DNA from 3 places in the Ignatzschineria sp. RMDPL8A genome. Region 2 is predicted to be linked to each of the others. Evidence: riboswitches for the same ligand, from Rfam matches in the RefSeq annotation. Region 2 holds a riboswitch; each other region holds the start of a gene.
What was found. Region 2 has a riboswitch for thiamine pyrophosphate ahead of thiM (hydroxyethylthiazole kinase). Riboswitches for the same ligand answer to the same signal wherever they lie in the genome.
Positions count from the first base shown of each region.

Region 1: linked by a shared signal. The riboswitch ahead of thiC (phosphomethylpyrimidine synthase ThiC) and the one ahead of thiM (hydroxyethylthiazole kinase) in region 2 are both predicted to bind thiamine pyrophosphate.
Region 3: linked by a shared signal. The riboswitch ahead of OXI21_RS03240 (thiamine phosphate synthase) and the one ahead of thiM (hydroxyethylthiazole kinase) in region 2 are both predicted to bind thiamine pyrophosphate.

Region 1 is NZ_JAPPWA010000001.1:198,980-203,229, forward strand. It holds gene OXI21_RS00880 (DUF975 family protein) at 1-207, shown strand, start outside; gene thiC (phosphomethylpyrimidine synthase ThiC) at 327-2,099, opposite strand; TPP riboswitch at 2,272-2,384, opposite strand; gene OXI21_RS00890 (cytosine deaminase) at 2,442-3,719, opposite strand; gene codB (cytosine permease) at 3,728-4,250, opposite strand, start outside.
Region 2 is NZ_JAPPWA010000002.1:1,304,268-1,308,517, reverse strand. It holds gene thiD (bifunctional hydroxymethylpyrimidine kinase/phosphomethylpyrimidine kinase) at 75-866, opposite strand; gene thiM (hydroxyethylthiazole kinase) at 930-2,456, opposite strand; TPP riboswitch at 2,517-2,628, opposite strand; gene OXI21_RS07475 (PH domain-containing protein) at 2,845-3,345, shown strand; gene OXI21_RS07470 (rhodanese-like domain-containing protein) at 3,470-3,724, shown strand; gene OXI21_RS07465 (Na+/H+ antiporter) at 3,884-4,250, shown strand, end outside.
Region 3 is NZ_JAPPWA010000002.1:375,714-379,963, reverse strand. It holds gene OXI21_RS03255 (ThiF family adenylyltransferase) at 1-878, opposite strand, end outside; gene OXI21_RS03250 (thiazole synthase) at 875-1,642, opposite strand; gene thiS (sulfur carrier protein ThiS) at 1,646-1,855, opposite strand; gene OXI21_RS03240 (thiamine phosphate synthase) at 1,874-2,515, opposite strand; TPP riboswitch at 2,715-2,825, opposite strand; gene tehB (tellurite resistance methyltransferase TehB) at 2,896-3,498, opposite strand; gene OXI21_RS03230 (hypothetical protein) at 3,638-4,250, opposite strand, start outside.

The DNA.
Region 1 (4,250 bases), on a different contig from region 2:
AACCCAGAGCTTGGCACGGTTAAATCGATCGCAGCCTCGTTTAAGCTTGTCAATAAACAGTGGTTTAAAGTCTTCTTATTAGAGCTCCTTTTATGGATTATCGTCTTAATTAGTGCCATTCCGTTCGGAATCGGGCTCATCTGGACCATTCCAATGTATCTCCTTGCAAAAACGATCGTCTATCGCAAAATGATTGCTGAAGCGTAATCTCGTTTTAGGCATAAAAAAAGGAGCTCGAATTCAATCGCGCTCCTTTTCCATTTTAAGTTTTTTAAGCTTTTGTTTTAGCCTAATGTCATTTAACGATCATTAGAACCGTTACCACATTAGCTATAAATTTGGCTATCGTTCTCTAAGAACTCTTTCGATTTCTCTTTCATCCCTTCAATGATCGCCTCTTTTGCAAAGGTGCCATCTTGGTCTTTTAAGCGAATGTCTTGCGAGATCTTCATGCTGCAGAATTTAGGTCCACACATTGAGCAGAAATGCGCGACTTTCGCCCCGGCAGACGGAAGCGTTTCGTCATGATATTCACGAGCGCGCTCAGGGTCTAAGCCTAAATTAAATTGATCTTCCCAGCGGAATTCAAAACGCGCTTTTGAGAGGGCATCATCACGTTTTTGTGCATTCGGGTGCCCTTTTGCAAGGTCTGCTGCGTGCGCGGCGAGTTTATAGGTAATCACCCCAACGCGAACGTCTTCACGGTTTGGTAACCCTAAGTGTTCTTTCGGCGTGACATAGCAGAGCATTGCGGTGCCGTACCAGCCGATCATCGCCGCGCCAATGGCGGAGGTGATGTGGTCATAGCCCGGCGCAATATCGGTGGTGAGTGGGCCAAGCGTGTAAAATGGCGCGTCATCACAATATTTTTCCTGCATATCCATGTTCTCTTTGATCTTGTGCATCGGCACGTGACCAGGGCCTTCGATCATGGTTTGAACATCGTGTTTCCACGCGATTTGCGTCAATTCCCCTAAGGTTTTAAGCTCGGCAAATTGGGCTTCGTCGTTCGCATCGGCAATCGAGCCGGGGCGTAAACCATCGCCAAGGGAGAATGAGATATCGTACTGCTTCATGATTTCGCAAATTTCTTCGAAATTCTCATAGATGAAGTTCTCTTTATGGTGCGCTAAACACCACTGCGCCATGATCGAACCCCCGCGCGATACAATGCCCGTAACGCGTTTTGCTGTCAGCGGAATGTAGCGCAATAATACGCCGGCGTGAATGGTGAAATAGTCCACGCCCTGCTCAGCTTGCTCGATTAAGGTATCGCGGAACACTTCCCAGTTGAGATCTTCGGCAATGCCGTTTACTTTTTCAAGCGCTTGGTAGATGGGCACCGTACCGATCGGAACCGCTGAGTTTCGGATGATCCACTCACGGGTTTTGTGAATGTCTTTTCCGGTGGAGAGATCCATGACGTTGTCCGCGCCCCAACGGGTCGCCCACGTCATCTTTTCCACTTCCTCTTCGATCGATGAAGTGACCGCGGAGTTACCGATATTGGCGTTAATTTTCACATGGAAGTTTTTACCAATAATCATCGGTTCTGATTCCGGGTGATTGATGTTTGCGGGAATAATCGCGCGCCCTTCCGCCACTTCTTTACGTACAAACTCAGGATCCATGCCCTCACGGATGGCGATAAATTCCATCTCAGGGGTCACAATCCCTTGACGCGCATAGTGCATCTGCGTCACATTTTTACCGGCTTTCGCGCGGAGCGGTTTACGTTTTAACCCGGGAAATGTACCCACAAAGTTACGCGGATCGTTCGCATCTTTATAGCCGTTATCCACCGCTTTAATTTCGCGCCCGTCGTACTCTTCCACATCGCCACGCTCGATAATCCAGTTACGGCGAAGCGCAGGAAGCCCTTGGGTGAGGTCCACGGTATAATTTTCATCGGTGTAAGGGCCGCTCGTATCATAGACACGAAACGGCTCATTCTTCTCGATCACTGCGCCTTTAGTGTCGAGCGTATCGTCGAGCGTAATTTCACGCATCGGTACTAAAATATCGGGACGGCTCCCCTCCACATAGATCTTTTTACTGCGGGGAAAACTCGATTTAATTTCGATATTGGTGGTTGTCATCAAACCTCTCCTTAATCATGAATGAAACAAACAGAAAAAGACGAGAGTCTGGCAACGTAATGAATCATATAAGCGCGATTGCAAGGCGTTTGGCGATCTTTAATTAGGATTATTAGCGATCAAAACAACAAAAAAGCCTTAACCCCAACGTGTGGAGATAAGGCTCATGACAATTCGTGCGGATATACTTCCCTACGCTGGTATGAGCCAGATCAGGTCCTGAGGGTCTAAAAGCTCGATTGCTTTAATCTCAGCCCACATGAGTGGACGCCCCTAGTGAAATCTATGCTACGTTTATAGCGCGTATTGTTAAGGAATGCAAATATCCGCCGGTTTTTCCGCTTAACGGCAGAAGGTAATCCGCTCTGTTTCACCCATATGGATATGAGTTTCAGGGAGTGTCGTTTCCGCTAAAATCTCCCCGTGACGAATTGAATAACGGGTCGGCACCTGACGGCGCAGCGCATCAAAGCCATTTTCTGCCGGTAAGATAATGCAGTTTGCCGAGTTCCCTTCCTCAATGCCGTAATCATCTAAATGAAGCGTTCGCGCTGAGTTCGTTGAAATGAGATCAAGCCCATTATTGAGCTCGGGATAGCCCATCATTTGGCAGACATGAAGCCCCATATGCAACACCTGAAGCATATTCGCCGTTCCAAGTGGATACCATGGATCAAAAACATCATCGTGACCAAAACAGACGTTTAAGCCCGATTTTAACAGCTCTTTCACTCGCGTAATTCCGCGACGTTTCGGATAGCGATCAAAGCGCCCTTGCAGATGGATATTCACCAAGGGGTTTGCGACAAAGTTAATCCCTGAGAGTCTAAAGACGCGGAAAAGACGTGAGGCATACGCATCATTATAAGAGTGCATCGCCGTTGTATGACTGGCTGTAACGCGCTCGCCAATCTCATCTCGATAGGCAAAGGCCGCCACTGATTCCACAAAGCGGGACTGCTCATCGTCAATCTCATCGCAATGAATATCGATTAAACGATCGTATTTTTTCGCCAGCTCAAAGACATAATTGAGCGAATCGACGCCATATTCACGGGTAAATTCAAAATGAGGAATCCCGCCAACGGCGTCCGCCCCCATCTTCATCGCCTCTTCTAACAGCGCCTTACCATTGGGGAACGATAAAATCCCCTCTTGCGGGAACGCCACGATCTGCACATCAATGTAATCGCGCACCTCTTCTTTGAGCTCGAGCATCGCTTTGAGCGCCGTTAGCGTCGGATCAGAGACATCAACATGAGTTCTGACATGCTGAATTCCGTTGGCGATCTGCCATTTTAATGTGGTGAGCGCGCGCTGTTTCACATCCGCTTCACTCAACATCGCCTTACGCTCCGCCCAACGCTCGATTCCCTCAAAGAGCGTGCCCGATTCATTCCACTTCGGCTCGCCAGCGGTTTGCGTTGTATCAAGGTGAATATGAGGCTCGATAAAGGGCGCAATCACTAGCCCCGCCTCCGCATCGAGAACGGCCACATCCTCGCCTAATTCGAGATTTTTATCTTGCGGGACAATGGCCTCAAATCGGCCATTATTCATCATGATTTGCCACAGCCCGTCACGGTCACGCAGACGCGCATTTTGAATGATTCGTTTCATGGTCACTCCTATTTGATTCGATTACGTTCGCCGATGGTTTTCTCAAGCACAAGGTAGGTGGTTAAGCTTGCAATCACTGAGTTTACCGGCACAATTCCATTTAAAGTATAGCTCGCCACGACGCCGACAATCACCGTGATCACCGCATTCCAGTTGATGAAAATCTCATTCATCGCTTTTAGATCGCGGTAACGCTTCCGATGCAAGAAGAAATCCACAATCAAAATGGTTCCGATCGGAGGAATCGCCGATGATAAAAAGACGAGCCAGCTGACAAAGTTATTATAGAGCCAAAGTGAACTGATCGTCCCCACAACGCCTAAAATCATCGAAAGTTTACGGCTTGAAATCCCCGTCATGCTTGAAAACCCAAGGCCTGAGGCGTAGAGCGCATTATTATTGGTCGTCCAAATATTTAGCCCCAAAATAATGATCGCCGGAATGATCAATCCCTGCACCAACATCACATCAAATATGTCTGCTTTTGAGAGTGCAAGCGTTCCCATCGCGCCAAAGATAAACATGAGCGAA
Region 2 (4,250 bases):
ATGATTTTCATACCTAAACACTTCTTTACACAAAAGTGACCATAAAAGCGATGAAAATCGTGATGTGGATAAACCTACCACCAGCGATAGAAATGATGCGTCGGACCAATGCCTTTCCCCACCTCTAAACGATCGGCATGCTCAAGCGCGCCGGTAATATATTCTTTTGCTAAACGGACTGCTTCGACTAAGCCATGCTCAGGATAGAGCGCTGCGATTGCTGCCGATAAAGTGCACCCCGTCCCATGGCAATTTTTCGTTTTCACACGTTTTGCATCAAAACGGATGACCTCATCGGCAGTGACGAGCACATCAGGACTCTCATCACACGCTAAATGCCCGCCCTTCATCAAGACCGATTTTGGCCCAAGTTTAAGGAGCGCTTGTCCCTGCTCGACCATCTCTTCATAATTTTGCGCCTCGCGCGTTTCTAAAAGCGCCGCCGCTTCCGGTAAATTGGGCGTAATAATGCTTGAAAGAGGCAACATTTCATCGCGAATGGTATCCACCGCTTCTTGTACTAAAAGGGGATGCCCACCTTTTGCAATCATCACCGTATCAAGCACCACAAACAGTTGTGGATGATCACGCAATAATTTTGCTACAAGCGCTACAATCTCAGGATTCACGAGCGCCCCAACCTTGACACTATCGACGCGCACATCATCAATCACTGAAAAGAACTGTTTTTCCAGAAAATCGAGTGGCGTAGGTAAAACCGCCTGTACCCCTTGCGTATTTTGCGCAACTTGCGCGGTAATCACCGACATTCCATACGCTCCAAGCGCCGAAAACGTCTTAAGATCCGCATGAATCCCCGCACCGCCGGAAGGGTCAGTCCCTGCAATGGTTAATGCATTAATCATTCTTCTCTCCTTACGTATATGGGTTTTATCTGTTTAATACTTATCTACTGAACTGTGATCTAGTTAACACGATGATTCCTCAAGTACACGATCGATTGCTGTGCGTAATATTCTTGTTGCCGCCTCGACATCTTGTTGACCACAAATTGCTGACACTACCGATACACCCGAAACACCCGCTCGCATCACCGATTCAACATTACTTGTTTGAATTCCCCCAATCCCAACCAATGGAAGCGGACTCAGTTCAACTAATTCTACAAGTTTCTCAGGCCCGAGCATCGCGCGCGCATCAAGCTTCGTACTTGTTGTAAAGACAGGGCCGACGCCAAGATAATCCACCACATTTTGATCGGCCGCTAAAATCTCAGACGCATTGCCCGCTGAAAGTCCGACAATTTTATCCTCACCTAAGAGCTCACGCACCACATTTGGCGGCAGATCCGACTGCCCAACGTGCACTCCATCGGCATCCACCGCAATCGCCACATCCACCTCATCATTAATAATCAGCGGCACGTTATACGGTTTTAACAGCGCTTTTAGACGGAGCGCTGCATCGTACCAAATTCCTTTATCGGTCTTTTCTTCAAAACGGAGTTGCACCATCGTCACCCCCGCTTTCACCGCTTGCTGTGTGGTCGTAAGCATTCCATCAATGCCGCCGCACAGTGTGGGTTCAAGTACCAAATAGAGACGTAAGTCATCGGCGTTAAATTTTTCGCGACTTGATAATTCGCTTTCGTTTTGAATGGTTTTATTTAATTCATCCATGCTCAATCTATCAGCCGAAAGCGTTGATAATTCATCAAGTAGCGCTACTGAAAATGATCCCATGCCGCCCGCCATCGACATCTGCTTCATCACCGTCAGCTGATCTGCCTTCATTCCAGAATAGGCCATCATAAAGCAAGCACTCGTCGCGGCTTCTAACGGTGCGATTCCTGCCCCCACAAATCCGGCGACTAATGCTGAAAGCGAACACCCCGCCCCGGTCACTCGCGTCAGTTTTTCGCTCCCAACATTGATGGAATAGGTTGTTTCGCCGTCGGTGATGTAATCAATATCGCCCGTCATCGCCACAACAGTATTAAGCTTTTTCGCAAGAGATTGGGCGGTTTTTAAGGCGCTAAGTGGATCATCCATTCCATCGGGGCCTTTCGCGCTCGATTTTTCACCGGCAAGGGCTAAAATCTCCGACGGATTTCCGCGAATAATCGTTGGTTTATAGGCAAGAAGCTCATCACAAAAAACGGTACGAAATGGCAAAACTGGGCCAATCGCCACCGGATCAAGCACCCACGGAATCCCTTTTTGATGCGCAGTTTTAACCGCGATCGTCATCGCCTGCATAAATTCTTCGGTAATGGTGCCGACGTTAATGAGAAGCGCATTTGAGACCGAGACAAATTCCGCCGCCTCCTCTTTTGCGATCACCATTGCGGGAATGGCGCCGGAGGCTAAGAGCACATTGGCGGTAAAATTTTGCACGACATCGTTGGTCATACAGTGAACTAAAGGACGTTTGGCATGAAACTGCGCAAGATGGGGAGCCATTTCGCGGGCTCCAAAGGGAATGATATTGGGCATGATTTTCTCTCACATAACATGTAGGAAACCCGATTTTGATGGCCCAACGTGATGCGTTGTTATGTCAGAAAAAGGACTTCCTACGCTGGTTTTAACCAGATCAGGTTCTACGGGTAACTCTCAGCCAAGATGCGATAAATGATCGCATCCTCGGGCACCCCGGTCATGTCTTAGCGTATCAAAACGCCCCTCTTTTTTCAATCACTCCCGCCTCTTTCCCCATCTCTTTCACTCACGGATAAGCATCATAATCTCACATCAATTTCACCGATGGATCGCGCCGATAAAATGATGGTTAAAAACTCACTAATCGCTCGGTAAATTTGCTATAGTTAAGGGCTTATTCACCTTAAAATCCACCCAAAACATTTGGTTAAAAGAGTGCATTATGAGTTACGTTGATTCCGTCATCACCCCGCAAGAAAAAATCATTATTGTGGCGAAAACCCACTGGTTTATCTATATCAATCCGGCCATTTGGTGCATCATGGGGCTTCTCATTTTAGGTGGCCTTTATAAGATCGACGAGCTCTATAATCTTAATCTCTACGGAAAACTCTGGTATCTCTCCCTCCCGATATTTGCGATTGCACTCTACTTTTTTCTGCGTGCTTGGATCTATTCGATTTCAACGGAACTGGCCGTCACTGATCGCCGTGTCATTGCGAAATTTGGTTTTATTCGCCGCAATACCACTGAACTCAAACATTCAAAAGTTGAGAGTTTGCAGGTTAAACAGAGTTTAGTTGGACGCATTTTTGACTTTGGCACGCTGACCATTATCGGTTCCGGCGGTACGAGCGCCCCAATTCCCTATATCCGCGACCCGCTCTCCTTTAGAAGTGCCGCACTCACGCAAGATGAAGCGCAAAAAGAAGATGACGATTAATCAATAAACGTCTATTTAAGCTGATAAAGAGATTAAATCAGGCAGCAAGAGTCGCCGTGCTATGATTCTTTTCTCTCGATTCCTTCTATTTTGCCCACGATTTTACTAAAGCAAGGAGCCCTATATGCTGATCATTGATGTGCGCACACCGGATGAATTTAATGCCGGACATTTAGCCGATGCGATTCATATTGAATATCAATATATTTTAATGATGATCGATCAATATGCGCCGGATAAAACTGCTGAAATTGGGCTCTATTGCCACGCCGGCATTCGCTCAGCCTATGCGCAATATGCGCTTTTAGATGCAGGCTATGTCAATGCCATCAATCTTGGCGGATTTGATCAGTTAAAACGGCATTATCCCTTTGTCTAACCCTTAAAAAAGTCCGTTTAATCCTCACTATTATTCACAAAAAACTTTCCTTTAAAAACAACACCAAGCCCGCTTTAAGTGTCGCTTTTCCCTTGAATCAACCTCATAATGCGCTAAACTGAGTCAAATTCCTTCTTTCCCACAGCATAAGGTTTCGCTATGGACGTTTTACTCACGGTCTTACTGCTCATTTTAATGGCAGCCTCTTCCAGCATTATCCAGACATTTATTCCGATCAAAACCCCGCTTCCGATCTTGCAAATTGTAATCGGTTGCGCCGTTGCGCTCATCGGGTTTGAAGTAGAACTCCGCCCTGACCTTTTTCTCATTCTCTTTATCCCGCCGCTTTTATTTGAAGATGCGCGGAAAATGCCGATTTATGAATTTGTGCGCTCGGGAAGGGAGATTCTCAGCCTTGCGCTCACCCTTGTCTTTATTACCGTGATCGGGCTTGGATTTTTGATCCACTGGATCTTGCCTGAGATGCCGATCTACGTCGCTATTGCGCTTGCGGCGGTTCTCTCCC
Region 3 (4,250 bases), 930 kb from region 2:
TGGGGATTTGGTGCATAGACCATAAACTCACCCCCGCAGAGTGTGCGGATTTTAAACGCATTAGATTTTTCTTTGGAATCTCCGTTCGAATCTGCTTGAAAGAGCGCTGGAAACGTCGGCTCACTTCCGCAAGTTGAGCAGTCAGGATTTTTAAGTTTATCCAGATTGATCGATTGAGTATGAAAGTCCCAAAGCTCTGCGGTAAAGAGAGTATCACGCACCGAAAAACCGGTTAAAAACTTGATCGCTTCCGCCGTTTGCAGGCTTGAAATCAGTTGTAAAATTGGCTGAACTACGCCGACAGAGGAACAAGTATCCTCACTCTCAAGCGGGATCGCCCCGAGCAGACAGCGCAGACACGGCCCTTTTTTATCAGTTACGTCTAAAGGCGTGTCTAAAAAGTTATAGGTCATGCCGTAACTCTCAAGCGCGGAGCCAAAAATCCACGGGATCTTAAGTTTATAAGCGGCATCATTAATCAGCATGCGAATATTGAGATTATCAGTGCCATCTAAGATAAGATCGGCGCCTTCGAGCAGATATTCAATATTATGAGGCGAGACTTCGGTGAAAATTGGCCGAATCATCACCTCATGATTGATCGCCTTAAGATGCGCTTCAAGGGCGATCACTTTCGGAAGCGACGCCTTCGCATCAGCTTCGGTAAAGAGGGTTTGACGGCTGAGATTGGTGAGCTCAACGATATCACGATCGATCAAGGTGAGCGTGCCAACCCCAGAGCGCGTCAAGGTTTCCGCGTGTTGTGCACCGAGCGCGCCCGTTCCAATAATCACCACATGCGCCGCACGAAGTGCCAATACGCCCTTCTCGCCGAGCTGATGAAATCGGGCGAGCCGATGGTAACGCGGATTTATCATCGGATCATGCCTTCCACCGGGCTACTTGCGCGCCCAAGTTTGCTCATCTCCATGCGTTTTGCTTCAAAGGCTAAACGTCCGGCTTGTGTTGCTAAACTCATCGCACGGCTCATTTTGATCGGGTCTTCACTATAGGCGACCGCACTATTTAACAAAACGCCGTCCGCGCCAAGCTCCATCGCATAGGCCACATCTTTCGGGCTGCCTAAACCGGCATCGACAATCACCGGCACCGTCGCTTGGTCGATAATGTGCGATAAATTGACCGGATTTAAAATCCCTAATCCGCTCCCAATCGGCGATGCGCCCGGCATAATCGCGTGACAACCCATCTCTTGCAGACGGCGCGCGAGCACCACATCATCGGAAGTATAGGTGAGCACCGTCATTCCTTCAGCAAGGAGCATCTCCGTTGCGCGAAGGGTTTCAATGGGATCGGGCAGAAGCGTTTTATCGCACCCGATAATCTCCACCTTAATCATGTCGCAAAGGCCCGAACCTTGGGCTAATTTAGCAATGCGAACGGCCTCTTCAGCGGTTTTTGCCCCTGCGGTATTGGGAAGTAATTTATATTTTGTCAGATCGAGTTGCTCAAGAAGATTGGGCTGGCTTTGATCAAAAATATCCATCCGGCGCACCGCAAAGGTGAGCACTTCCGTATCACTTGCCTCAACGGCGCCCTTTTGCTCTTCAAACGAACGGTATTTTCCCGTGCCTAAAAAAATGCGGGAATTGAACTCGAACGAACCAATTTTAAGTGTCATGTGTTAACCTCCACCGACAAAATGCACGATCTCAAATGAGTCGTTATGATTGACAGATTCAGTGGCGTAATGCGCTTTGGTAATTACGTCACCATTTTTTTCAATGATAAAAAAACGGCGCGAAGCAAGGTCGAGCACCTCCACAAGATCAGCGACCGTCGCCGTCTCTTTGGCAATCTCAAGCGCTCGATCATTCACAATAATCGTAATCATAGTCATCTCCTTTTTAGGTTAATCATTTAACAGCGAAATTAACGTTTGGGCATAAGAGGCGGGATTTGCATGTTCAAAAAGCGCCGACATCACCGCCACCCCCATCACATAGGGGCGGACTTTTAGAAGCGTCGTATGATCGATCCCCCCAACCGCCACCAAATTATCCGCAATCGCACTCGCCTTTTTCAGGTTTTCGAGCCCAAAGGGAGGATAATTTTTTAACGCTGTGGGAAAGATATGGCCGATCTGCAGATAAGACGCGTGTAGATGATGCGCCATAATCTGCGTAAGCGAATGAACGGAACGGCTAAAGGAGAGCGCAGGAAATCCAATCTGTGCGCGCTGTAGCGGAATGCTTCGCTCCGTTAGATGAACGTGGTTAAGCCCATGCAGAAGGGCGAGATCGATGCGATCATTGATGATCAATTTTTGGGGCGGAATGCCGTTTAACAGCGCCGTCTCGATGAGCTGATCTTGCTCAAGGGGCGACAAACTTTTTTCCCTTACTTGAATAAAATCCACAATGGGCGCAATCTCACTCATAATCTCGAGCGTCGCGTCCATCGGTAAATTATCTGGCGTAATGGCAAAAAGCTGTTTCATCATCCCTCGCTTGCGGGAAGTGGTGCGCGCCTCTTTATACCCCGTCGATTCCATCGTGGCTCCTTTATCTGATTTTCTCGACCACGATCCGGTCAACTCAGTGTAAAGCCTCAATGTGGCAATCGTTTGGCATAAAAAAACTTCCTTAAATGGCCGTTGGAATAACCCAATCGTCCTTCTAAGAAAGTGTGCTGTGGCTCTAAAATCAATGTCGCTAACGCAATAATTATCTCTCTATCGCGCGAGGATTTATTTAAGAGCTCGCCCACTTTCCTCCGCTAGTCTTAACTAGTTCAGGTTCAAAGAGTCCCGAAGTTGATCACTTCAATCTCAGCTGTTTTCAACAGCACCTCTAGTGGAAATCGATTAATTTCTAAAATTGAGTATAGAGCAGAAATGCACAAACGGCAACTGCTCCGCATAAAGCGCTTACATTAGGCGATTCGTTTCGCGAGCATCGTCGCAAATTGAAGCTGAATGCGATTGCCATTTTCGTCCACACGGTGGAGCTCACCCACATCTTCGTTATAGGTCACAAGTTCCCAATTTTTATAATAATCCGCCAGCTCGCCCTCACCAAAAGTGAACGAAAAGCCTTGATGGCAGGGATATCTGTCCGTATGCATCGCCGACACAATGAGGTTATACCCGCCGGCCGCTGTCGATTGTTGCATATTGCGAATAATGTAGGGGATACGCTCCGCTTCCAAAAACATAAAAACCACGGTGGAAAAGATAAAACCATACTCCCCATCGAGCGTTGCATCATTAATATTGTAGAGAAACGGCGTAATTCCCTCGATCGATTCCGTCTCAATCACCGCTTTGAGCGATTCGATCGCATTCGGATTGGCATCGACGGAGGTCATAGTAAATCCCAGCTCGTTCAAAAAGAGCGAATTTCGGCCCATCCCGCAGCCTAAATCAAGGGCTGCACACGGCTTAATCAATTCACTTGCCGCCACCACATCCGTATGGGGGAGTGTTAATCCATAATTTTTCTGAAAATAATCTGCGTCACGTCCCTTTGATTCCATCTCCGACTCCTTCGCATTTTAATGATGAATATAAAAGTAATGTTTTATTGTCCCACAAAAAAGAGGATCGGTCACCCTCTCCTCTTATATATTATCTTCCATTTCGGACAGATCTAAAATTTACTCCAATGGGCTGATCTTAACCCACTTTTTCTTGATGATCTCCAATGCCGCACTGATGACAAAAATGTGCAAAGGTGCTTTTCCGTGCCCCACACGCGCCACATTCGGCAAAGAGATGCAGTCCGCAATGAGGGCAATAATCTCCTAAGTTTGAGGCAAGATTGAGCCGGCGTTCACACCCTGGGCAAACCCCCTTTTCAAGACGCGCAAAGACCATCTCATATTGCAACTCTTGCCGGCGCGCAGGTTCAGGGGCCGCTTCCGCCTCTTTTTGGCGTTTTAAATAATTTCGCAATGCATTAATCACATAATGACCACCGAAAAAGGTCAAAATCACACCCACGCCGTAGCGCACATAACCGCCGTAGCTCGGTAGATACGGGACGAGCTCCACAAAAAATGCAAAAAGCGCAAAGAAGATAAATCCCCACACAAACGGCCAATAGCTCGAATTGCGCTTAGTTTTAAAGAGATAGCCCGCAATCAGAAGTAGCGGTAAGGTTAATAATAATCGGTAGATAAATACGCGTAAATCCATCTGATCACGGGCTTTTTGGTAGAGCTTAAATCCCGCCTCGTGCGCCTCATAGAGCTCCCCTTGCAATGCCTCACGTTTTTCATTTAGTTGA